DNA from 4 places in the Ensifer sp. 2TAB8 genome. Region 1 is predicted to be linked to each of the others. Evidence: riboswitches for the same ligand, from Rfam matches in the RefSeq annotation. Region 1 holds a riboswitch; each other region holds the start of a gene.
What was found. A riboswitch is a leader RNA that binds a small molecule or an ion and turns the genes downstream of it on or off. The one in region 1 is predicted to bind cobalamin.
Positions count from the first base shown of each region.

Region 2: another riboswitch for cobalamin. It lies ahead of nrdH (glutaredoxin-like protein NrdH); the one in region 1 lies ahead of cobU (bifunctional adenosylcobinamide kinase/adenosylcobinamide-phosphate guanylyltransferase).
Region 3: another riboswitch for cobalamin. It lies ahead of AB4Z53_RS01355 (aromatic ring-hydroxylating oxygenase subunit alpha); the one in region 1 lies ahead of cobU (bifunctional adenosylcobinamide kinase/adenosylcobinamide-phosphate guanylyltransferase).
Region 4: another riboswitch for cobalamin. It lies ahead of bluB (5,6-dimethylbenzimidazole synthase); the one in region 1 lies ahead of cobU (bifunctional adenosylcobinamide kinase/adenosylcobinamide-phosphate guanylyltransferase).

Region 1 covers NZ_JBFRGB010000010.1:80,816-86,682, forward strand. Annotated here, with positions in the region: gene AB4Z53_RS17835 (cobyric acid synthase) at 1-404, shown strand, start outside; gene AB4Z53_RS17840 (class I SAM-dependent methyltransferase) at 564-1,184, shown strand; gene AB4Z53_RS17845 (oxidoreductase) at 1,230-2,057, opposite strand; gene AB4Z53_RS17850 (AraC family transcriptional regulator) at 2,208-3,161, opposite strand; cobalamin riboswitch at 3,480-3,628, shown strand; gene cobU (bifunctional adenosylcobinamide kinase/adenosylcobinamide-phosphate guanylyltransferase) at 4,070-4,594, shown strand; gene cobW (cobalamin biosynthesis protein CobW) at 4,598-5,662, shown strand; gene cobN (cobaltochelatase subunit CobN) at 5,765-5,867, shown strand, end outside.
Region 2 covers NZ_JBFRGB010000005.1:194,279-200,145, reverse strand. Annotated here, with positions in the region: gene nrdE (class 1b ribonucleoside-diphosphate reductase subunit alpha) at 1-1,752, opposite strand, end outside; gene nrdI (class Ib ribonucleoside-diphosphate reductase assembly flavoprotein NrdI) at 1,722-2,138, opposite strand; gene nrdH (glutaredoxin-like protein NrdH) at 2,148-2,369, opposite strand; cobalamin riboswitch at 2,758-2,982, opposite strand; gene AB4Z53_RS11845 (hypothetical protein) at 3,254-3,688, opposite strand; gene AB4Z53_RS11840 (LysR substrate-binding domain-containing protein) at 3,699-4,244, shown strand; gene AB4Z53_RS11835 (metallophosphoesterase family protein) at 4,468-5,301, shown strand; gene AB4Z53_RS11830 (ABC transporter ATP-binding protein) at 5,298-5,867, shown strand, end outside.
Region 3 covers NZ_JBFRGB010000001.1:254,704-260,570, forward strand. Annotated here, with positions in the region: gene AB4Z53_RS01345 (glycoside hydrolase family 25 protein) at 1-279, shown strand, start outside; gene AB4Z53_RS01350 (hybrid-cluster NAD(P)-dependent oxidoreductase) at 284-1,378, opposite strand; gene AB4Z53_RS01355 (aromatic ring-hydroxylating oxygenase subunit alpha) at 1,380-2,624, opposite strand; cobalamin riboswitch at 2,729-2,931, opposite strand; gene AB4Z53_RS01360 (DUF6656 family protein) at 3,245-3,844, shown strand; gene AB4Z53_RS01365 (L-threonylcarbamoyladenylate synthase) at 3,925-4,899, shown strand; gene AB4Z53_RS01370 (FAD-binding oxidoreductase) at 5,043-5,867, shown strand, end outside.
Region 4 covers NZ_JBFRGB010000007.1:10,406-16,272, forward strand. Annotated here, with positions in the region: gene AB4Z53_RS13795 (LacI family DNA-binding transcriptional regulator) at 1-840, opposite strand, end outside; gene AB4Z53_RS13800 (phytanoyl-CoA dioxygenase family protein) at 945-2,138, shown strand; gene AB4Z53_RS13805 (SDR family oxidoreductase) at 2,227-3,039, shown strand; cobalamin riboswitch at 3,068-3,277, shown strand; gene bluB (5,6-dimethylbenzimidazole synthase) at 3,323-4,018, shown strand; gene AB4Z53_RS13815 (DUF2865 domain-containing protein) at 4,137-5,210, opposite strand; gene AB4Z53_RS13820 (acyl-homoserine-lactone synthase) at 5,365-5,867, opposite strand, start outside.

The sequences.
Region 1 (5,867 bases):
GCGAGCGCTTAATCGAGGGTCTCGGGCTGCTCGATGTCGAGACCGAGATGGCGCCGGAAAAGACGGTGCGCAACAGCCGCGCCTGGTCGTTGGAGCATGACGTGGCGCTCGAGGGCTACGAAATCCACCTCGGCAAGACGCAAGGTGCGGACTGTGAGCGGCCGTCAGTGCGCATCGACAATCGCGCCGATGGCGCGCTTTCGGTCGATGGCCGGGTGATGGGCACCTATCTGCACGGGCTCTTCACCAGCGACGCCTACCGCTCCGCGCTGCTGAAAAGTTTCGGCATCGAAGGTGGTGCCAGCAACTACCGCCAGTCGGTCGATGCGGCGCTGGATGATGTCGCGAACGAGCTGGAGACGGTGCTCGACCGGCGCTGGCTGGATGGGCTGCTCGGCCGGTAGCCAGGCAAGCGCCATCAGCCGCGATCGACAGGGTTGCGGCCTTGTTGGCGACAGCAAGGGACCGACGGAAACCCAGCATCATCCGTCGTTCCGTTGTAGAATTCATGCGGGAAGGATGGAGCGTCTGGTCACGGTCGCACGCTCCAAGGCGGGTGTCACGTGCAGGACGAAACCAGACGAGCCCATTGGGACAATGCCTATCAGTCGAAGGGCGAGGCGGGCGTCAGCTGGTTCGAGGATACGCCGGCCGTTTCGCTCGACCTCATCCGCGGGCATGCGGCGTTCGCCTCGTCGTCACTGATCGATATCGGCGGCGGCGCGTCGCGGCTGGTGGATGCGCTGCTCGACGCGGGTATGAAAGCGATCACGGTGCTCGATCTGTCACCGGCCGCACTGGACGCCGCCAAGGCGCGCCTCGGTGCCCGCGCCGGTGACGTGCACTGGGTTGCAGCCGATGTGACCGCGTGGAAGCCGGATCGCAGCTACGATATCTGGCATGATCGCGCCGCCTTTCACTTCCTCACCGATCCCGACGACCGGGCGGCCTATATCGAGCGGCTGACGGCGGCCGTCGTGCCCGGCGGGCACGCCATCATCGCCACTTTCGCGCCCGATGGCCCGGAGCGCTGCAGCGGCCTGCCAGTGGTGCGCTATGACCCCGCCGCACTCGCCTATGTGATCGGGCCGTGCTTCCGGCTGGTCGAGCACATGGAACACCAGCACCGGACCCCGTGGAACTCGACCCAGGCCTTTCAGTTCAGCGTGTTGCAGCGGGTATAGGGCGGTCGCGCCATTCTTGCTGGGGCTGGCGCGGTTTCCCGCCAATCAGCGCACGGTCCACAGGATCATGCGGTCGAACGCACGGTCGCCGAACCATTTGCGGATGTTGATCATCATGTTGGCGAATTTGCCGGCGGCATAGCGGGTCTTCGGTTTGCGGGCCTTCACGGCCTTGGAAACCACGTCCGCGATGACCTGCGGGGAGGAGCCGCCGCCGTGCTCGTAGCTGTCGGTGGTGGCCTTGGAGACGTTCTTCGCCATCGTGCCGTAGGCGGTGTTGCCCGAGAACTTCATCATCGGGCCTTCCATCACGTTGGCGAATGCGGTCTGGATGACGCCGGGCTCAACGACCACGACTTCGATGCCGAACTGTTGCAGTTCCAGGCGAAGGCAGTCCGACAGGCCTTCCAGCGCGTGTTTCGACGCGTGATACCAGGCACCGAGCGGCGTGTAGATCTTGCCGCCCATCGAGGTGATGTTGATGATCTTGCCCGCGCGCTTCTCGCGCATGTAGGGCACCAGATCCTGGATCAGTGCGGCCGCGCCGAAGAGGTTCACGTCGAACTGATAGCGGGCCTCGCTGAGAGGTACGTCTTCGACCGAGCCGTAAAGTCCGAAACCGGCATTGTTGACCAGTACGTCAACGCCACCGAATTGCTGGGTGATCTCGGCGACCGCGGATTTTCGGCTGGCCTCGTCCGCGACATCCAGCGCGATGGGATGTGCGCCGAGCGCTCTCAGATCGTCCATCTGCTCCACCCGGCGGGCGGCAACGATGACGGTCAGACCGTCCTTGATCAGCTGCTTTGCGATGACCTTGCCCATGCCCGAGGAGGCGCCGGTGACGAGAGCGGTTTTCCGTGCGATTGCCATGATCTTCTCCAATCCTTGCGGGCGTCATGCCCGTCGTTCGTCGGAGATCAATCTGGCGTATCGCCTGGATTTCTTCAAAATCGCTTCGTGCCAATCAACTATCGGAACACGCCAAACCGCTATCTCCCGGTGCAGACGTGGCGGTCTTTCTCAGTGCGTCACCGTTCCCCGCGCCTCGGCGGGCGTCATGCCGGTCCAGCCCTGGAAGGCGCGATAGAAGGAATTCGGCTCTCGGTAGGCCAGCAGATAGGAGATTTCCTCGACGTTCAGCCCGTCTTCGCCGAGATAATGCATCGCCAGCTCCGCGCGGGTCGATGCCAGCACCGTCTGAAAGGTTTCACCTTCCTCCTTCAGTTGCCGTTGCAGGGTGCGCTTCGACATGGCGAGCCGCCTGCACATAGCCTCGATACTGGCTTCGCCCGACGGCAGCATGTCATGCAAAACGCGCTTCGCCCGCTGCACGATCGGCGTATCGGTTTCATGCGCCTCCATTTCGCGGCGCAGGTTTTTCTCGAACTCCGGCCAGGATTCCTCGTTTTCGGTGATCAGCGGCAGATCGGCATCTTCTCTGCGCAAGGAGAGGCGCGCTCCGCCGTCAAGCTCCGGTTCACAGCCAAGGAACTCGAGCACGTCCTTGCCGAGGTTGGGCAATGCCGGCAGATGGAGCCGCGCAGGCCGGATGAACTCGGCGGTGTAGCAGCGGGCCGATTCCAGAAGGTAGAGCGCCTCGAACCAGACCAGTTGCGGCGGGGCCGGAATTTTAGGGTCCACCGTGCCGATCTCGATATGCAGAAATCGGTCGTCCTCGGACACTTCCAGCTTCATCGGTCCCATCAGCGGCTTGAACACTGACAGGCGCTTGAACCCGATGCGCACGTCCGGCGAACAGGAGAAGGAAAACATGGCCGGTGTGAACGGTGCGTGGGCAAAGAGCTTGCTCAGATAGAGCGGCAGGTCGGGCCGGTCAGCTTCGATCTCGATGGCGCGCCAGAGGGCGAACACCTGCGCTGGTGTCAGGCCCTTGCCTTCGTTGCGAAGAATATCTCGCGGCAGCCCGGCCCGGCGCACCGCCTGTTCGGCGGAGATCTTCAGCAGCTTGGCCACCTGGGTGATGGATCTCGCCACGGGATAAAGGCGGTTTGACATGGTCGCCTGCAAATTCGAGTTCATCGTTCTCCTCTTTTCTGCGCTCGGGAACAAAGGTGCGCCAGAGCCTGATGCCACATTGGCACATTCTGATAGCGCTTTGGCGCAAGGTGAGAGTGAGAGGGCGAGGGCCTCGGGCGAAGGCGGACGAGCAATCCATTTCGCCGTGTCTGGCTGGCTGCGGCCGTCTGCCTGTTGCTCGACAAATCGTCGCGCGGCGCAACCAAGCCGGGGAGGTGTCGCAAGCGTCGATTGACTTTGGGTCGGCCGCTTCCTAATCATCAGGTGTTGGATGGTTCCCCCTCATCGTGGCGATCGGGGGGAATAATTGGGAATGTGACGGATGGACCCAAATCGGGCATCCTTATCGCAGCCGACCCCGCGACTGTAGAACGGTCAGGGTTCGCCATCGGGTTCGATATCGGGCTGTCAGCCGGTTGCATGGGGCAACCGAGGCAGGTCGGGGTCGAGCCGGAAAAGCCACTGGCGTGGCATCGTGATCAGCCGGGTTGGACGCCTCTTCTTCTACGAATCGTCCGCCTTTCACGATGTTCCCCGCAGCGCCGCGGGTCGGAAACGACGCGCAAAGGTTCGCTGTGGCACCGGAAAGACGCCGGGAAGGTGAGGCGGGCCGCTCGGGTCCTGACATCGGAACCTCGCACTTATGGGCGAGGCGATGCGGGCCCGTGACGCCGTGAGCCAGGAGACCTGCCATCCGGCATGGGCATTCCGCCCGAGGGGACTGTTGGTCCCCAACGCCATCACGGAGGTTGTTTTGGCTTTCAGATGCTTTCCCGAACGCGCCGCCGGCGCGTCGAACGGCTTTTGCCACCCGCCGCTGAGGCGGGTGTTCTGAGGCGGCGGCGATGAGCACTTACAGTGCCGGACCGGTCCTGGTCCTTGGCGGCGCCCGCTCCGGCAAATCCAGCTTTTCCGAGAGGCTTGTCGAAGCGTCCGGCCTCACCATGCATTATGTCGCCACGGGACGGGCCTGGGACGATGAAATGCGCGAGCGGATCGATCATCACAGGACACGCCGCGGCGAAGGCTGGACGACGCATGAGGAGCCGCTTGATCTCCTGGGTACCCTCAGGCGCATCGATAACCCGGGCCATGTGGTCCTGATCGACTGCCTGACGTTATGGGTCACCAATCTCATGCTGGAAGAGCGCGACATGACGGCGGAGTTCGCCGCGCTTGCTACGTACCTGCCTGAGGCGCGGGCGCGCCTCATCTTTGTTTCCAACGAGGTCGGCCTCGGCATCGTGCCCGAGAACCGCATGGCCCGCGAGTTTCGCGACCATGCCGGCCGGCTTCACCAGATCGTTGCGGAGAAATCCGCTGAAGTTTACTTTGTCGCGGCCGGTTTGCCGCTGAAAATGAAGGGTTGATCCATGACCACTGCGAGAGCCAACCAGGGCAAGATCCCGGCGACCGTCATCACCGGCTTCCTTGGCGCCGGCAAGACGACGATGATCCGCAATCTGCTGCAGAACGCCGACGGCAAGCGCATCGCGCTGATCATCAACGAGTTCGGCGATCTCGGCGTCGATGGCGACGTGCTGAAGGGCTGCGGCGCCGAGGCCTGCACCGAGGACGACATCATCGAGCTCACCAATGGCTGCATCTGCTGCACCGTTGCCGACGATTTCATCCCGACCATGACCAAGCTGCTCGAGCGCGAAAACCGTCCTGACCATATCATCATCGAAACCTCGGGCCTCGCCTTGCCGCAGCCGCTGATCGCCGCCTTCAACTGGCCGGATATCCGCAGCGAAGTGACCGTCGACGGCGTCGTCACCGTGGTCGACAGCGCTGCCGTTGCCGCCGGCCGCTTTGCCGACGATCATGACAAGGTTGATGCGCTGCGCGTCGAGGACGACAATCTCGACCATGAAAGCCCGATCGAGGAACTGTTCGAGGACCAGTTGACCGCTGCCGATCTCATCGTTCTCAACAAGACCGACCTGATCGACGCCTCCGGCCTCAAGGCCGTGCGCGACGAGGTGTCTTCGCGCACCAGCCGCAAGCCGGCCATGATCGAGGCGAAGAACGGCGAAGTCGCCGCTGCCATCCTGCTTGGCCTCGGTGTCGGTACGGAAAGCGATATCGCCAACCGCAAGTCGCATCATGAAATGGAGCATGAGGCGGGCGAGGAGCACGACCACGACGAGTTCGACAGTTTTGTCGTCGAGCTCGGTTCGATCGCCGATCCCTCGGCCTTCATCGATCGCCTGAAGGGCGTGATTGCCGAGCACGACGTTCTGCGCCTCAAGGGCTTTGCCGACGTGCCCGGCAAGCCGATGCGTCTCCTGATCCAGGCGGTCGGCGCCCGCATCGACCAGTATTATGATCGTGCCTGGGCTGCCGGCGAAAAGCGTGGCACGCGCCTTGTCGTCATCGGCCTGCACGACATGGACGAGGCGGCGGTTCGTGCCGCGATTGCTGCGCTCGTCTGATCACTCGTTGAATGAAATGATCTAACGCATTGAAATAATGCAATTCCGGACGGAAACCGCTTCAAGCGTTTCCGTTCGGAATTGCCCGAACGGACAAGACGAATGCATCTGCTTCTCGCCCAGAAAGGAACGATCGCCGACGGCAACGAGGCAATCGACCTCGGGCAAACGCCGGCCGACATCCTGTTCCTGTCGGCCGCCGACA
Region 2 (5,867 bases), on a different contig from region 1:
CTGGTTGTAGAGGCCGCCCTCGATCACCGCCCGTTTCAGTTCCAGCCAGTCTTCCTGCGTCGGGATCGCGATGCCGGCTTCCTCGAATAGTGCCTTCACCTTTTCGGTCGCCGGCAGCCACTCGGCCTCGGTGTATTTGTCGAAATAGTCGCCGGAGGCGTATTTCGAGTTCTCGAAGCCGGCGAAGCTCTTGCCCTTCTCCACCGCCAGCCGGTTCGACGCGCGGATGGCATGATAGGTCACCGTGTAGAAATAGATATTGGTGAAATCGATGCCTTCCTCGGAGCCGTAATAGATGCGCTCGCGGGCGAGATAGCCGTGCAGGTTCATCTGACCGAGGCCGATCGCGTGACTGTCGTCATTGCCCTTTTCGATCGAGGGCACGGACGAGATGTGGCTCATCTCGGAGACGGCGGTGAGTGCCCGGATAGAGGTCTCGATGGTCTTGCCGAAATCGGCCGAGTCCATCGCTGCTGCGATGTTCAGCGAACCGAGGTTGCAGGAAATGTCCTTGCCCATCTTGGCGTAGGAGAGGTCGTCGTTGAATTCGCTCGGCTCGTTCACCTGCAGGATCTCCGAGCAGAGGTTGCTCATGGTGATACGCCCGGCGATCGGGTTTGCCCGGTTCACCGTGTCCTCGAACATGATGTACGGATAGCCGCTTTCGAACTGGATCTCTGCGATGATCTGGAAGAATTCGCGCGCCTTGATCTTCCGCTTGCGGATGCGGGCATCCTCGACCATCTCGCGATATTTTTCCGTCACCGAGATCTCGGTGAGCGGCACGCCGTAGACGCGCTCCACGTCATAGGGCGAGAACAGGTACATGTCCTCGTTGTTGCGGGCGAGCTCGAAGGTGATGTCCGGGATGACGACGCCGAGCGACAGCGTCTTGATGCGGATCTTCTCGTCGGCGTTTTCGCGCTTGGTATCGAGGAAGCGCATGATGTCGGGGTGGTGGGCATGGAGATAGACAGCACCTGCGCCCTGGCGCGCGCCAAGCTGGTTGGCGTAGGAGAACGAGTCCTCCAAAAGCTTCATGACCGGGATGACGCCGGAGGACTGGTTCTCGATCTGCTTGATCGGCGCGCCCATCTCACGGATGTTGGTGAGCGACAGCGCCACGCCGCCGCCGCGCTTGGAAAGCTGCAGCGCCGAATTGATCGCGCGGCCGATGCTCTCCATGTTGTCCTCGATCCTGAGCAAAAAGCAGGAGACGAGTTCGCCGCGGCTCTTCTTGCCGGCATTGAGGAAGGTCGGTGTTGCCGGCTGGAAGCGGCCGGAAATGATCTCGTCGACGAGGTCGCGGGCAAGCTCTTCATCGCCGCGCGCCAGCGTCATAGCCACCATGCAGACGCGGTCCTCGTAGCGCTCCAGGTAACGCTTTCCGTCGAAGGTCTTCAGCGTATAGGACGTGTAGTATTTGAACGCGCCAAGGAACGTCGGGAAGCGGAACTTCTTCGAATAGGCGTGGTCGTAGAGATCGCGCACGAAGTTGAAGGAATACTGGTCGAGAACCTCTTGCTCGTAGTAGCCCTCGGTCACCAGATAATCGAGCTTCTCGCGAAGGTTATGGAAGAACACGGTGTTCTGGTTGACGTGCTGGAGGAAGTATTGCTTCGCCGCCTGCCGGTCCTTGTCGAGCTGGATCCGCCCCTCTTCGTCATAGAGGTTCAGCATCGCGTTGAGCGCATGGTAGTCCAGCGCCGGTTCCGTCGCCTTCAGGGGGCGTTCGAGTGTTGAGACGTCCAAAATCTTTCCATCCCGTTTTTGACATTGGCGACGTCCTCTTCGGTTCCGAGCAGTTCGAACCGGTAGAGGTAGGGCACCTGGCACTTGGCCGAGATCACGTCGCCGGCGATCCCGTAGGTCGCTCCGAAATTGCTATTGCCCGCGGCAATCACGCCGCGGATGTGGGAGCGGTTGCCCGCATCGTTCAGGAAGCGGATCACCTGTTTCGGCACGGCGCCCCGGCCGTCGTCGCCGCAATAGGTGGGCACGACGAGCACATAGGGCTCCGTAACCGTAAGCGAACCCTTACCTTCGTTGAGCGGTATGCGGGTTGCGCGAAGGCCGAGCTTTTCGACGAAACGATGGGTGTTTTCCGAGCGGCTGGAAAAATAGACGATCAGCCCCATCGCTAGCCCTCAAGCAAGTGCACTGATCATGTCCGGGCGGAAGCCGGCCCAATGGCGCTCGCCGGCGACGACGACCGGGACCTGGCGGTAGCCGAGACCCTGCACGAGCGCGAACGCATCGGAATCCTCGGAGATATCGATGAGGCGGTAATCGGTGCCCTGGCGGTCGAGTGCGCGGGTGGTGGCGGTGCATTGGACGCAGGCGGGCTTGCTGTAGACGGTGATCGACATGGGTTCCTCGTGAGGGTCTCGCAAATGGGCGCAAAAAGTCGTCGGGTCGCGCGAACGCGAACCGCAGGCTTGGCGATAGGGCACAAAACATCGTTCCCCGGTCGCCTCGACCGGAGTTGACGCCGGTAAGCTGGCCCCAGGTCGGTTACGCAACCGGGCCGGCTCGTTCTTGTCGGGCGCTCAGGATTTCCGCGGGTGCGGGCTTTCAGGGCGCGGCCTTTCGATCAGGCGCGCAACAATGCGCACCCGTCCGCAGAAGGTGGATCTGAACTGGAAGAAACTGACATGACTTCACCCCGAAGCTTTCGACAGGCTGCCGGGGAGATGTCGAGACGATCGGGCAGGCTCATCCTGCCACGCACTCAACCCCTCCGGACACCCCGCCCGTGGACGTTTGTTGCTCGAGGCAGGTCTCCTGGCTCACGGGTCAAAGCTTCCATCCCGACCTTCCCGAGGCCTCATGCCTCAGTGGTCCAATTCCGGACAGTCGCTCGCCGTCTACAGTTGCGGGGGCAGCTGCGGCATAGCCGGGCGGAAACCCGCCGGCGCACCGTATTCCCGTCTTAGCTCCCAATCCTTGCGAATCGGAAGAACCTCGAACACTACATATAGTAGTTGATCGCATATCCGCGTCAATAGGTGTGAGGTGCCTCCGGCCCGGGTGGGGAGGTGATTTCTTTCGCCATGTGGATAACAGGGCGTAAATGAAGGGGCGCTGCAAAGCCCGTTGGCGGGACGCTCTCGGCTTCGATGCCGCGCGCTCGCGCCTTTGTCCATCATTTGCGGAGGGTACGATATTCCAGGAAGCGCCGGAGCGAATTTCTGCTCATTCGATCCGGCGGCTGGCAGGTGGCAGATTGCGACAGCTGAGAATTGTTACCGCTTCAGTCGCAGAGCGACATGCTGACGTCTTTGTTCTCTCCGGGCTGGGCGCGAGGCGAAGCCCGCGCCACGCGCGGCATGTCAACGCAGTCCCGCGTCGGTGAGGGCTGCGGCTTTTGTGCGTTGTCGTCCTTCGGCCAGTGCCACGGATCGGCAACGTCGCCGACGCGCGCCCGAATGTTCTCGTGGTCCCGCGTCAGGCCGATATCCCTCAGCTGGAACTCGCTGAAGGTATCGATGGCGATGGTTGGGCTGAGCACGTTCCCGGCCCGCTTCAGGACATGAAGGATCGTTGATCGCAGCGCGCTAAGCATTGCTATCCTCTTTGTTTTTGCTGTTGTGTTCGCGAAAAAAGTGAGGAATTTTGCCGCTTCGCGCAAAGCGATTTCTCGCTCCAGGCTCGCCTCCTTCCAGACGGCCCATCCGAACATCAGCATTCGGGTGCACATGTCGACTGAGCTGATCGACTTCAAGCGTGATGCAATCGATCTTGTCGTGCGTAGCGGCAATGGCGACTGGCCCGGCAACGACGTGTTTCCGCTTTTCCCGATCGATTACATGCCGGTCTGCACCCCTTCTTTCCGGGAAAAGCACCAGCTCAGGCATCCCTCCGACGTGCTGCGCGTGCGGCGCTTCGGCAATGCCAGCTGGTGGCGGCGATGGATGATCGAGACGGGGGTGGAGCCGCCGGCAAGCAACGGTACCGAGCTGATCTTCGACGTCCAGGCGATGGATGTCACCACGACACTCAACGACCATGGCATCGCCATTGCCGTTTCGACCTTTCTGATGGACGAACTTAGGAGCGGCCGATTGATCAGGCCGTTCGACCATGTGGTTCGCGACGGCCGTGCCTACTGGCTGGTCTATCCGCAAAGCAGTCGGCCGCAGAAGAAGATTCAGGCGTTTCGCGACTGGATCATCGCCGAGGCGGATGCGTCGAATGCGCTTCTTTCGTCCGTGATGGGAGAGCAGGGGCCTGTTTCGGTCTAAACCCCCGTGACGATTTCCCTTGCAGGTTGTTTCGCTGCAACCACTCTCGGTTGGCGCTCTCGGGCGAAGGTGAAACTTTCATGGAAAATCTGAAAATCAGCTGAGAACGGCTGTTACCAAACTGACATGGCAGCTCCCTAAAGACTGCGGCCAACCGCAGCCGGAGGGGAGATGACAACTCTCCGAAGCGCTTGCCTTGAAGCCATCGTCGGAGGCCGTTTCCATGAAGATCGTCCAGATCAGCGACACCCATCTCAGCCCGGCGAAGAGCCATTTCAACGACAATTGGGAGCCACTTCGCGCCTGGATCGAGGCGGTGGCGCCTGATCTCGTCATTCACACCGGTGATGTGACCATCGACGGCGCTGACCACGAAGACGACATCACCTTTTCGCTCAACCTGATCGGTCAGCTGTCGATGCCGATGCTGATCGTGCCCGGCAATCACGATGTCGGCCATCTGCCAGGCTCGCACCAGCCGGTGGATCCGGTACGGCTTGCCCGTTGGCGCCACCTCGCCGGACCGGATTACTGGGTCTCCGATCACGCGGGCTGGCGGCTGATCGGGCTCAACAGCCTGCTCCTCGGCTTCGAAGATGAGGAAGAAGAAACGCAGTTCGCCTGGCTTGAGGCGCAGTTGCGGAGCCGCGGCGGGCGCCAAGTGGCGATCTTCGCCCACAAGCCGCTCTTCGTCGACGCGCCAGATGAAGGCGACACCGGATACTGGAGCGTTCGCCCCCACCAGCGCCAGCGCCTCTTCGATCTGATCGAGGGTTCCGACGTGGCGCTGCATGCAAGCGGCCACCTGCACTGGGCCTGGACCGGCGAATATGCCGGGACGTCGCTCGTCTGGGCGCCGCCGACCTCCTTCATCATCGACACGCTGGAGCGGCCGATGCCGGGAGAGCGGCTGGTCGGCGTGGTCGTGCACGAATTGACCGACGCCGGCGTCACGAGCGAGATCGTCGCGGTACCGGGGCTGACGAGCCATGTGCTCGATCCGATCGTCGATCCGCAAGCGGCGAAGAAGAAGGTCCGAGTGGAGGCGGCGCAATGAGTGTGCTTTCGCTAAAGGGTATCACCAAGTCCTATGGCGGCAACGCAATCCTGAAGGGCGTCAGCTTGGAGGCTGAGGCCGGTGAGTTCATCGCCCTTGTCGGCCCGTCCGGCTGCGGCAAGAGCACGCTTCTGCGCATTGTCGCAGGCCTCGATCACGCTGATGCCGGCGAGATCGTCATCGGTGGCCGCAGTGTCGCGCGCATGGCGGCGGCCGACCGCAACGTTGCGATGGTGTTCCAGTCCTACGCGCTTTATCCGCACCTGACGGCAGGTCAAAACATCGCCGTGCCGCTCGCCATGCGACGCCTGACGGCGATGCAGCGCCTGCCGGTCATCGGAAATTTCCTGCCGGGCCAGAAGCAGATCCGCAGCGATATCCAGCGTCAGGTCAAGGAAATGGCCGGAGCGCTGAAGATTGACCAGCTGCTTGATCGCAAGCCCGGCCAGATGTCCGGCGGCCAGCGCCAGCGCGTGGCGCTCGCCCGCGCCATGGTGCGCCGTCCGGCCGCCTTCCTGATGGACGAGCCGCTGTCCAATCTCGACGCGAACCTGCGCGTCCATGCG
Region 3 (5,867 bases), on a different contig from region 1:
GCCCAAGCCGAGCAGGGAACGGGCGCGCACGCGTTTGCACGGGCGACCGCAACGTTTAGCGAGCCGCTGCTCATCAGCCGTGCCGGTGCCTCAAGCGGGGCCGGCAGCGGCGTCGACATGCTGGTGACCGGCTCCATCGACTTCGCTCGCCACGAACGCGCCATGCAGGTAGCCGTCGCAGCCGATGACGCCGCACAGGGCGGATGCTCCAAGCCATCGGCCGCTACCGGCGGCGCAGGGCCCGCGACCGTCCAGCCGCCGCCCTGCAACACGCCCTGATCCTTTAGGCTTCGATCTGGACATCCCCCAGGGGCCGCGAGCAGCAGGCGAGGATGTAACCCTCGTCGATCTCGTCATCGAGAATGCCGCCATTGTGGTTCATCTCGACGTCACCCGCGACCTTCATCACCCGGCAGGTGCCGCAGATGCCGCCCTCGCAGGCAGCACCGATCCGCACACCATTGGCACGCGCCGTCTGCAGGATCGTCTGACCTGGCTTCGCCTCGACCTCCTTGCCGCTCATGGTGAAAGCGACCTTGGCGGCAGCGACCTCGCTGTCGCCCACCACGCCGGCGCGCACAGCGATCTCCTCCGCCGCCGGTGCGGCCGCAGGCTGGAAGCTCTCCTCGTGGTAGCGGCCCATGTCGAAGCCTGCCGCCTTCAGCATCTCGCGCACGCCGCGCATGAACGGTTCCGGACCGCAGCAGAAGACGGTGCGCTCCATGAAATCCGGCGCAAGCAGCGGCAGCTTGGCGCCATCGATGCGGCCGCGCAGCCCGTGCCAGCCGTGGCGCGCTTCGTGGCCCTCGACGATAAAGCCGAGGCTCAACCCGGACATCTGCGTCGCCAGCACCTCCAGCTCGGAACGGAACAGGAGGTCGTCCGGCCGGCGCGCGCAGGAGATGAAGGTGACGTCCGTCTCCGGTACGCAATCCGCCATCCAGCGTGTCATCGACATCATCGGCGTGATGCCGGACCCCGCGGAGATAAACAGGTACTTTTCACCGGGATGGCGGACGAAGCTGAAGTCGCCGAGCGGCCCGAAGGCTCTCAGTTTCACGCCAGGCTTCAGATGGTCGAACATCCAGCGCGTGCCGATGCTGTCGGCCTGTGCCTTGACCGTCACCGCAATCGACAACGGCCTCGATGGTGTGGACGACAGCGTATAGGTGCGCATGACCGGTTCGTCGGCGACCGGCAGTTCCAGGGTGACGAACTGGCCGGGCAGGTAGCGAAACCAGGCCGGCTTTTCGGCGCGAAAGGTGAAGGTCATGACATCGGCGGTTTCAACGACCGCCGAGGTGCATTCGAGCATCTGCTGCCGGTCGATCCAGACATGCAGCTCGTCGAAATGGTGGAAGGAGGATGCCATCTGCATGTCAGGCGACCTTTGACAGCGGAGCCGCATCGCCTGCAAGGCGCTGCTCCATAAACTTGCAGTACCATTCGACAAACTGCATCACGCCGCCTTCATGGTCCGGTGAATAGGGGCCTGGTTCATAGGCCGGCGAGCGGATGCCGAAGGCGTTTTCTTCTACGATCTGGCGATCCTGGTCGTTGGTCTCGGTCCAGACATGGGTCAGGTCATCGAGCGTATAGTCGACGCCCTCGACCGCGTCCTTGTTGACCAGCCATTTGGTCGTCACCTGCGTGAGTTCCGGCCCGAGCGGCAGAACACGGAAGGTGATGGCATGGTCGGAAAGCACATGGTTCCAGGTGGTGGGGTAATGGAACATCAGAAGCGTGCCGATCTGCTTCTGCCCGACATCGGCCGACAGCGCCCTTTTAACGGCGGCCGCACCGGACATGGTGTAGCTTTCGGCATTGTCGACCAGCGGCATGCGCGCGGCGCGGAACTGGCCGGTCGGCGACATCCGGAATTCGCTCGGCAGGCCCTCGGCCTCGCACTTCGCCCAATGGGCGGCAATCACCGGATCATCCTTGGCGCCCTGTACCCCGGTCGCAGTCGGCGCCTCCGGATAGGTGCGGCAGAGCTCCGGATGATTGGCGGCGCAGTGATAGCACTCGCGATTGTTTTCCCAGACGAGCTTCCAGTTGCCCTTTTCGATGATCGTGCTTTCGAAGGCGACCTTGGTCTCTCCCAGCCGGTGCGGCGCGAGATAGGGCGTGGCGAGTTCGCGGAAGGCCGCAAAATCGGCCGGCGTCTCCGACAGGTTGATGAAGATGTAGCCGCCGACCGTTTCGCAATGGATCGGCTTCAGGCTGTGGGCCGCCTTGTCGAAATCCTCGCCCATCTGGCGTGCGAAGAGCAGCGAGCCGTCGAGTTCGTAGGTCCACTGGTGATAGGGACAGACGAGCTTTGCCGAGGAGCCCTTTGCTTGCGTGCAGACGCGGGAACCGCGATGCCGGCAGGAATTGTGCAGCGCACGGATCGTGCCCTGGCGATCGCGGGTAACAACAACCGGATAGTCGCCGACCTGGACAGTGAAGTAGTTGCCGGCTCGCGGAATTTCGCAGTCATGGCCGATGAACAACCAGTCCTTGTACCAGATGTTTTCCAGATCCTGCCGGTAGTAGTCGGGGTCGATGTAGAAGGCCCGATCGAGGCTGTAGCCGTCACGCCGGCCCTTCAGCTTGCGAAGCATATCGGTCTTGGTATCCATGTCCTGTCCTCATGCGCCATGTTTCGGAGAGGCAGGACAGGAACCCGCACGGGCATGCGCCCACACGTTCTCGGCTCCGATCCGGCTGCCCGCCGCAACCCGTTACGGTTATGTGTGTCAAGGCTGGTTTCCGGGCTCAGGAGCCGTCCTTGCGGACCAGCCCGGCGCCTTCCCGGACGAACCGTCCAGTGGCCTTCGCCGAGGCTTTCGCTCCACCACCGTTGCGGGGGCAGCGCCGGGATTTGACCGGCTTCCCAATTCTTCGCCTTCCCTTCTGGAAGACGACACCCTGAGTAAGGATATGTAATCGCGGAAACCGTCTTGGCAGGCGCCGGATAGCGACATCGAATTCCAGAATGACGACACGTCTGAAACCGTCGTCCGCAAGCGGATACGAAACTTTTTCACTTTATAAACATATAGATAGATCAAAAAATAGGCATATGCCGTCTTTTGCGACCGATATGGCGCAGGCGCGGGAAGATTTCGCCCGTTTGCGACATTCCCATTGATGTCAGGGGCCATGTCCCGCTAGCGAAAGGAAATTCTTCATTAACCATAAGCCGCTAGTCTCGCCGGCGGACGAAGATGTCCGGCAGGCAGATGGCGCGCTGACAATCATGGCAAAGCTCAGATATTACGACGCAGCGGCCGAGAAGCCGCCGGCGATCATGCCGAAGACGGCAGTTCACACCGAGTTTCTGCGCACCGGCCGGATCAACCGCCGGCAATGGATGCCGAGCGAGCGACGCTACCTGAGCTATGAGGAAGTCGCTGACCGAACCGGCAAGAAGCTTTCGACCGCCGGGGACACGACGCACAGGCGGATCAACGGCTTTCATGCCTCGATCCAGTTTCCCAAGCTCATCTTCCACCGCACGCTCGTTGGCAAGCCGCACCTCGGCTATTGCCACGTGACGGCCGCGCGGACGGCGGTCACACCTTCCAAGGACATCACCTGGTCGTTCTATTTCGCCAATTTTTTCAGCGACCTTGGTGACGAGACGCATTTCTTCGACCGCATCCGGGCCGGCTATTCCCGCATGTACTTTGCCGTCGCGATCGAACCGAACGCCGAAGACGGACAGATGGTCATCAATCGCAACGTCCGCGACAACGGGCTTCTCTTCCGCACCGACAACCCAAAGGTCGCTCTCAAGAACGTGCTGATGCTGGGTGCCCGTGACGACGCACTGCGCCGGATCATTCGCAGCCTCTGAGCCAGCAGCCCGCTCCCTGCAAAGAAAATCGTTCTGTTTTCCCGGCGCGTCCGTTAAGGAAGCGTCGGAAAGGAAACGGCATGGCAGAGATCATCGACACGGATAAGGAACCGGACCGCGCGATCGATCGCGCCTGCGCCGTTCTCGCCGAGGGCGAACCGGTCGCCATCCCGACCGAAACCGTCTACGGCCTTGCCGCCGATGCCACCAATCCCGATGCGATCAGCCGCATCTACGAGATGAAAGGCCGGCCGCGCTTCAATCCGCTGATCTCGCATGTTTCCGACATGGCAATGGCCGAGGCCCATGTGCGCTTCGATCCCCTGTCCCGACGCCTGGCGGAAGCGTTCTGGCCCGGCCCCCTGACGCTGATCCTGCCGCAGCGGCCCAAGAGTACCGTGCACGCCCTCGCCTCGGCCGGCCTGGACACGCTTGGCATTCGCATGCCCGACGGCTTTTCGCGCCGGGTGATCGCCCGCTTCGGACGACCTCTGGCCGCACCGAGTGCCAATACCTCGGGCAAGATCAGCCCGACCAGTGCGGACCATGTCGATGCCGATCTCGGAGAAAAGCTGAAACTGATCCTCGATGCCGGTCCGGCGCAAATCGGGCTCGAGTCAACGATCATCAAGGTCGATGGCGACGAGATCCGGCTTCTCCGGCCGGGTGGCCTCGATGCCGCCGAGATCGAGCGCCTGCTCGACCGCCCGGTGATCAGGGCGGAAACCGCGGGTGCGACGATCGAGGCTCCAGGGATGCTGGCCTCGCATTATGCGCCGGGTGCTGCCGTCAGGCTGGAAGCCACCGATGTGCGGGCGGGCGAGGCCCTGATCCGTTTCGGCGGCGGCCGGGTCCTCGGCGAAGAACAGGCGGCTGTCGTTCTCGATCTCAGCCCGACCGGAAATCTGCGCGAAGCGGCCGCCAATCTTTTCGACTATATGAAGCGGGCCGACGCCAGCGGCGCTCAGACGATCGCCTTCGGCCCGATCCCTTCGGAAGGATTGGGAGAAGCGATCATCGACCGGCTGCAACGGGCGGCGGCACCACGAGGGTAAGATTGCGGGCGGCATCGCCTCCGCACCCACCCTCAGCGAGCGGCTGCGATTGCGGTTATGATCGCAGGCGATACCAACCGAGGATCGCGTCTTCAGATCGACCGATCCGATAGCGCGCGCAAGCGCAATGCGAAGGCTGACCCATGACGACGCTTCCCTCTCCCGAACTCATCGCCTCCTTCGTCGAGATCGTCGGCAGCGCCAATGCACTTATCGCGGAAGCGGACAAGGCGCGCTATCTTGTCGAATCCCGGGGGCTTTATCGCGGCACGACGCCGATGGTGCTGCGTCCCGGCTCGGTCGACGAGGTCTCACGTATCATGAAACTCGCCAGCGCGACCCGCACGGCGATCGTGCCGCAGGGCGGTAACACCGGCCACGTCGCCGGGCAGATCCCCCGGGAAGGCAAGGCGGACATCGTGCTTTCGCTCGAACGGCTGAACCGGATTCGCGACATCGATCCGGTCGGCAACGTGATCGTTGCGGATGCCGGCTGCATTCTCGCAGACATCCAGAAGGCGGCGGACGATCACAATCGCCTGTTCCCGCTGTCGCTCGGATCGGAAGGCTCCGCCCGGATCGGCGGCAATCTCTCCACCAATGCCGGCGGCACCGCCGTGCTCGCCTATGGCAACATGCGCCAGCTTTGCCTCGGCCTCGAAGTCGTCCTGCCAACCGGCGAGATCTGGGATGGTCTGCGCCGGCTGAAGAAGGATAATACCGGCTACGACCTGCGCGACCTCTTCATTGGCGCGGAGGGCACGCTCGGCGTCATCACCGGTGCGGTGCTCAAGCTGTTCCCGAAGCCGCTCGGACACCAGGTCGCTTTCGCCGGCGTGGGCAGCGTCGAGCACGCGCTCACCCTCTTCGACAAGGCCTCCAGTCTTTGCGGACCGGCGCTGACCGGCTTCGAGCTGATGCCGCGCCTCGGCGTGGAATTCACCACGAAACACATTCCCGGTGTTCGT
Region 4 (5,867 bases), on a different contig from region 1:
ATCGAGATCATGGGCAATGTAGAGCGCGCAATGGCGGCCGAGGCGATCGAAGGCTGCGAGTACGGAGCGGTTGCCACCGCCGATCGAATAGGCGGCGTTGATGTCCTGGTTGGCGGCAAGCGCCGCGTCGGCCAGCGCGCCCGTCTCGCTGTCGCGACCATGCCCTTCGCTGATCTCGACGATCCGGATTGTCGGATGATGTTCGCGCAGCACCCGGCGAAAACCGATCTCGCGCTCTTCCTCACCGCGGAAGCGGCCGCTGGATAGCGTCACGAGCACCGTGGCTTCGGCACCGGCAAAGCGCTCGCCGATCAGATAGGCAGCGGTTTCTCCGGCCGCCCTGTTGTCGGCGCCGGCATAGGCGGTGCGCTGGGAATGGGGCAGATCTGTCACCAGGGTCACGACGGGAATGCCGCTGATTTCGAAGCGTGCGACGGCTGCGACGATCTCGGGCACATCCGGTGCCTTCAAGACGAGCCCATCGGTTCCGCGCAGGCGTATGCGATCGAGCAATTGCACGATGTCGTACGGACGCATGGTTTCGGCGAAGTGAAAACGGCAGCGAAAGCTCGTCGGCGCCAATGTCATGGCTTCGCTTTCGAAGGCCCGCCGCACCGCGTCGGTGAAGCGCTCTGGCGCCTCCATGACGATATCGATCGCGAACTTGCGGCCCTGAATGTCGAGTCCGGCCTGCTGCTTTTCCAGTTCCTCGATGGCAGCGCGAACGCGGGCGACGGTCTGGCGGCGGACGCCGGGGCGCTCGTTGAGCACGCGATCGACCGTCGCTGTGCTGAGACCTGCCTGAAAGGCGATGTCCTTGACCAGAAACGGATGGGCCATCGCCATTGATCTCCTGATGGATTTTTGATGGATTCTTGCTCTATATCATGTTTTGCCGCCGCCTATAGTCATGTTCATCGAGATGTTCCAGGGGAGGAAACGGGATGAAGACGGACAACAGTGCGTGGGAGCGGATCGAGCGCGTGTGGCTCACCGAAGAGACCTGCGACATCGAGGCGTTCCGGGCGGAAGTGGAGCGCCGAACCAATCCGGCGGACTATCCCTATGCTTCGGGCTGCGACAAGAACGTGCTGATCTACAACAGCGCCGATCTGATTGCCGCCTGCGAAAATGCCGAGACGCGGCGCGCGGCGCTTGCGGAGATCTGCGAGGCGCTGGCGACCGGCCCGGGTGTGGCGGTCTTCAAGCGCGCCTTTGCCGATACCGCCGCGATCGATGTCGCGAGCACCGTCTTCGACGAGATCATCGAGGAACAGCATCGCAGCAACAGCGGCGGCGGCGATCACTTTGCCAAGCCCGGCGCCAACGATCGCATCTGGAACTCGCTGGAGAAGCACTGCCTCAAGGCACCGGAGAATTTTGCCGCCTATTACGGCAATACCATCATCGCACTCGTCAGCGAAGCCTGGCTCGGGCCGAACTACCAGATGACGGCGCAGGTGAACCGCGTCAATCCGGGTGGTGCTGCGCAGTCGGCGCACCGGGACTATCATCTCGGCTTCCAGACCTCCGCGGTGATCGAGCAGTACCCGGCGCACGTGCACAAGCTCTCGCCGGTGCTGACGCTGCAAGGCGCGGTTGCCCATTGCGACATGCCGCTCGAGAGCGGACCGACGCTGTTCCTGCCCTATAGCCAGACCTATGTGCCGGGCTACCTGGCGCTCAACCGGCCGGAGTTCCGCGCCTATTTCGACGAGCATCACGTGCAGCTCCCGCTCGAAAAGGGCGATGTCGTCTTCTTCAATCCGGCGCTCTTCCATGCAGCCGGCAACAACCGCTCCGCCGATATCCGTCGCGTGGCGAACCTGCTGCAGGTGTCCTCCGCCTTTGGCCGGGCGATGGAGACCGTCGATCGGCTGACGATGAGCGCAACGCTCTACCCGGCGCTGAAGGCGTTGCTGGCCAACGGCCAGCTGACCGAAGCGGAAGCGGCCAATGCGATCGCATCCTGTGCAGAAGGCTACTCCTTCCCGACTAATCTCGACCGTGATCCGCCGCTCGGCGGGCTGGCGCCGAAGACCCAGGCACAGTTGATGCGCGAGGCGCTGGCCGTAGGAACGAGCTCGCAGGACTTTCACGCGGCGCTCGACGCGCAGGCGAAGCGCAAGCTGAGCTGACGGTTCAACTACCCATTCGAAAGGCTCCCGGTGCGTTTCGCCCGGGAGCCGTCGCTGTTTGACACGATCATGTTCGAGGAGGAATTCGATGAGTGGACAATTGGAAGGCAAGATCGCCATCGTCACCGGTGGCACGCAAGGGTTGGGCGCAACGATTGCCGGCCTCTTCGCCGAGCGTGGTGCTGCCGGCATCGTCATCTGCGGACGCAATGCGGCCAAGGGGCGGGCGAAGGCTGAGGAGATCGGCAAGGACAGCGGCGCGAAGGTGGTTTATGTCCAGGCCGATCTCGAAAAGGTGGAGGACGCCCGCAAGGTCGTTGCCGCTTGTGATGCGGAGTTCGGCCGGGTCGATGCGCTGGTCAATGCCGCCGCGATCACTGACCGCGGCACGATCCTCGATACGACGCCCGAACTTTTCGACCGGATGTTCGCGATCAACGTGCGAGCGCCGTTCTTCCTGATGCAGGAGGCGGTGAAGGTGATGCGACGCGAGCGAACCGAAGGCACGGTCGTCAATATCGGCTCCATGTCGGCGATGGCCGGGCAGCCCTTCATCGCCGCCTATTGCTCGTCGAAAGGGGCGCTGGAGACGCTGACCAAGAACACGGCCTATGCGCTCCTGCGAAACCGTATTCGGGTCAACGGCCTGAATATCGGCTGGATGGCTTCCGAAGGCGAGGACCGGATCCAGCGCGAGTTTCACGGTGCATCGGTGGACTGGCTCGAAAAGGCGGCTGCCAGCCAGCCGTTCGGCCGGCTCGTCGACCCGGCAGAGGTGGCACGCGCCTGCGCCTATCTGTCTTCGGCTGAATCGGGGCTAATGACCGGATCGGTGATCTGCTTCGATCAATCGGTCTGGGGCGGCTATGACGGTTCGCCGCATCCGGTGGCGCCGCTATAGGCGGCGCTTGTCTTTCGGTTGCCGCTATGCGCTTATGGCGGCGTCAGGTGCCCGCGCGAGCGGGAGAATCGGGAATCCGGCGTCATTCCGGAACGTGCCCAACGCTGTGACGGGGACGGTCGCCTCTAAGTGCCTTGAATTGATTCAAGGATTTGCCACTGGATCTTCAATCGGTCTGGGAAGGTGAGGCGGCCGGTTGAACCGGAGTCAGAAGACCGGCCTGGCAAGATAGACCGAACCCCGCGCGGACGGCGGGAGGTTGCGCATTGTTGGGGATCGAACGATGCTAACTGAACCGAAGGGCGGCCTTGCGGCTGCCGGTGCCTTCGCGCGCAATGAGCGGGAGGCCGTCTACCGCGCCATCGAAACACGCCGCGACGTGCGCGACGAATTTCTCGCAGAACCTCTTCCCGACGATCTGGTGAAACGCCTGCTTACGGCTGCGCATAGCGCGCCGTCTGTCGGCTTCATGCAGCCCTGGAACTTCGTGCTGGTGCGAGCGGAAGAAACGCGTGAGCGCGTCTGGCAGGCCTTTCGCCGCGCCAACGATGAGGCCGCCTTGATGTTCGAGGCGGAACAGCAGACGAAGTACCGTTCGCTGAAACTCGAGGGCATTCGCAAGGCGCCGCTCAGCATCTGCGTCACCTGTGACCGCACGCGCGGCGGCGCCGTCGTCCTCGGCCGTACCCATAATCCGCAGATGGATGTCTATTCCACGGTTTGCGCCGTGCAGAACCTGTGGCTTGCCGCGCGCGCCGAAGGTGTCGGTGTCGGCTGGGTCAGCATCTTCCACGAGGCGGAGATCAAGGCGATCCTCGGCATCCCTGGTCATGTCGAGATCGTCGCCTGGCTCTGCCTCGGCTATGTCGATCGCCTCTACCAACAGCCGGAGCTGGCGGTGAAGGGATGGCGGCAGCGTCTGCCGCTGGAAGAACTCGTGTTCGAGGAAGGCTGGGGGAACTGCAGCGAGCGTTCCTGAAACCCGTTGCGCCAAAGTGCGCAGCGGTATTGCGACAGCGACATGCGAAATATCGAGAACTTGAAGCGCAATGAGCGAATCTGAAGATCGCGACGCGCTTTGAGATGGCGCTCCGGGATCAGTTCTGGACCGGTTGATAGGCCGGTCCCTTCGGGTGCTTCAGGTCGATCGAGGTTTCCTGTTGCGGCAGGAAGGTCGGGCCGACGACGCGCACCTTGCTCTTCGACGGATCGTAGGGCCGCTCCTCAGGCGGTGCCTTGGCGGTCGTGGTCTCCGCCGGCTTCTTGGTTTCGATCACGACGATGGACGACTGGTCGTCACCGATCCTGGTGCCGGTCGTCTTCGGTGAGGTTGCGGCGGTCTGTGGTATCTGGCAGCCGCACATGCCGGGCTTGCGGACACCGCGGGTGCGATAGGCGAAGGCATTCGGCATTTCGGTATAGGGCCGGCCGGTCACGGCCGAGACCATCTGGTCGCTCTCTTCCGTGTTGATATCATGTAAGTAGAGTTCGGTTTCGGCACCCGGGCAGCGCGCCCGGCAGGCCTGTTCGTCCCGCGGGAAATCGGCCGGCGTGGCGTCCGAGGAGATCGGGAAAAAGGCGCCGTCGCAGGTGCGCACGCACATGGTCCGCAGCGTGCCGCTGTAGTAGCGTTCCTGCGGCGCATAGCCGTCTTCGCCAAGCATCGGGCCGTAGGCGTCGTCCGGCGGCAGATCGGCGATGATGTTGCGGTGCGATTCGGGCTCTTCGGGGTCGACGCTCGCGAACTCTTCGCGGTCGCCATAGCAGCCATTGATCTCCAGCGCGGCAAGGATGCGGCGACGGCTGTCCTGGCTGCCCCCGGCAACAATCTGCTCGCGCTCCGATTTCAGCATGCGCAGATTGTCTTCCATCTCGGCAATGAGGCCGTCGAGTTCGCCACAGATATCCGGGTTGCCGCCATCGAAGGTGACGACGCTGCCGCCACCACAGGCAGCACGGCGGCGGTCGTTCTTCGCCCTGCGCAGTTCGATGTTCTGGCGGGAGATCGCACTCGCATAGTCACGGGCGTCGGCATTGCTGGAGACGATGTCAGGCAGCTGCGCAAGACGGGTGTTCAGCCGGTCGCACACGGTCGATGCCAGCGAAGGATCGGCACCGACCAGGGCAAACGGCACAAGCACCGCAGCGAGGTGTTTCAAGCGCGGGAACACGGGCGAAGTCTCTTCCTGCAACCGCTCGACGCCGGCCTTCTGATATGGGCGGCTGCCAGCGGCATTTCCTGTTTCACCTCCATCATAGAGCTTGTCGGTGATCGTGCAACGACAAGCGGCGGTTTGCGTTAACGGGTCCGGCTGAGCCAAGCGCTCAAGCGGCGCGGGCGGTTTCCAGCGACATCGGACGTTCGAGAACAGTGCCTTCGATGGCGGCTACCGCTTTCATACGCTGGAGCAGGCTCTCATTCACTTCCCAGGCGACGGCAACGGCAAAGACCGAGCCGATGCGGTGCGGTTCGGCAATGCGCTCGCCGGGGCATCCCATGCGGCGGAACATGCGCTCCAGGAACACGTCGGTAACGGTGACGATATGGCTGATGCCGGAGGCAAGGCCGAGTTCACCGACGCCGCACATCAATTCGGCTGCTGCAACGGTGACCTGATTCGAGGCGCGGTCCTGCGAAATCTCCGGCTCGATGCAGAAGCGGCTCGATTCCCATACCGAGGCGCTGCGGATTTCCGGGTTGTCGCCGAGCAGGATCGGGAAGGTGTCGTCCAGCATGTTGGGGCCGAGCGTTGGCAGCAGCCGCAGCGCGCCACGCAGGCGACCGGTGTCGGGGGCATAGGAGAGCACATAGAGCGGATTTGCCTTGT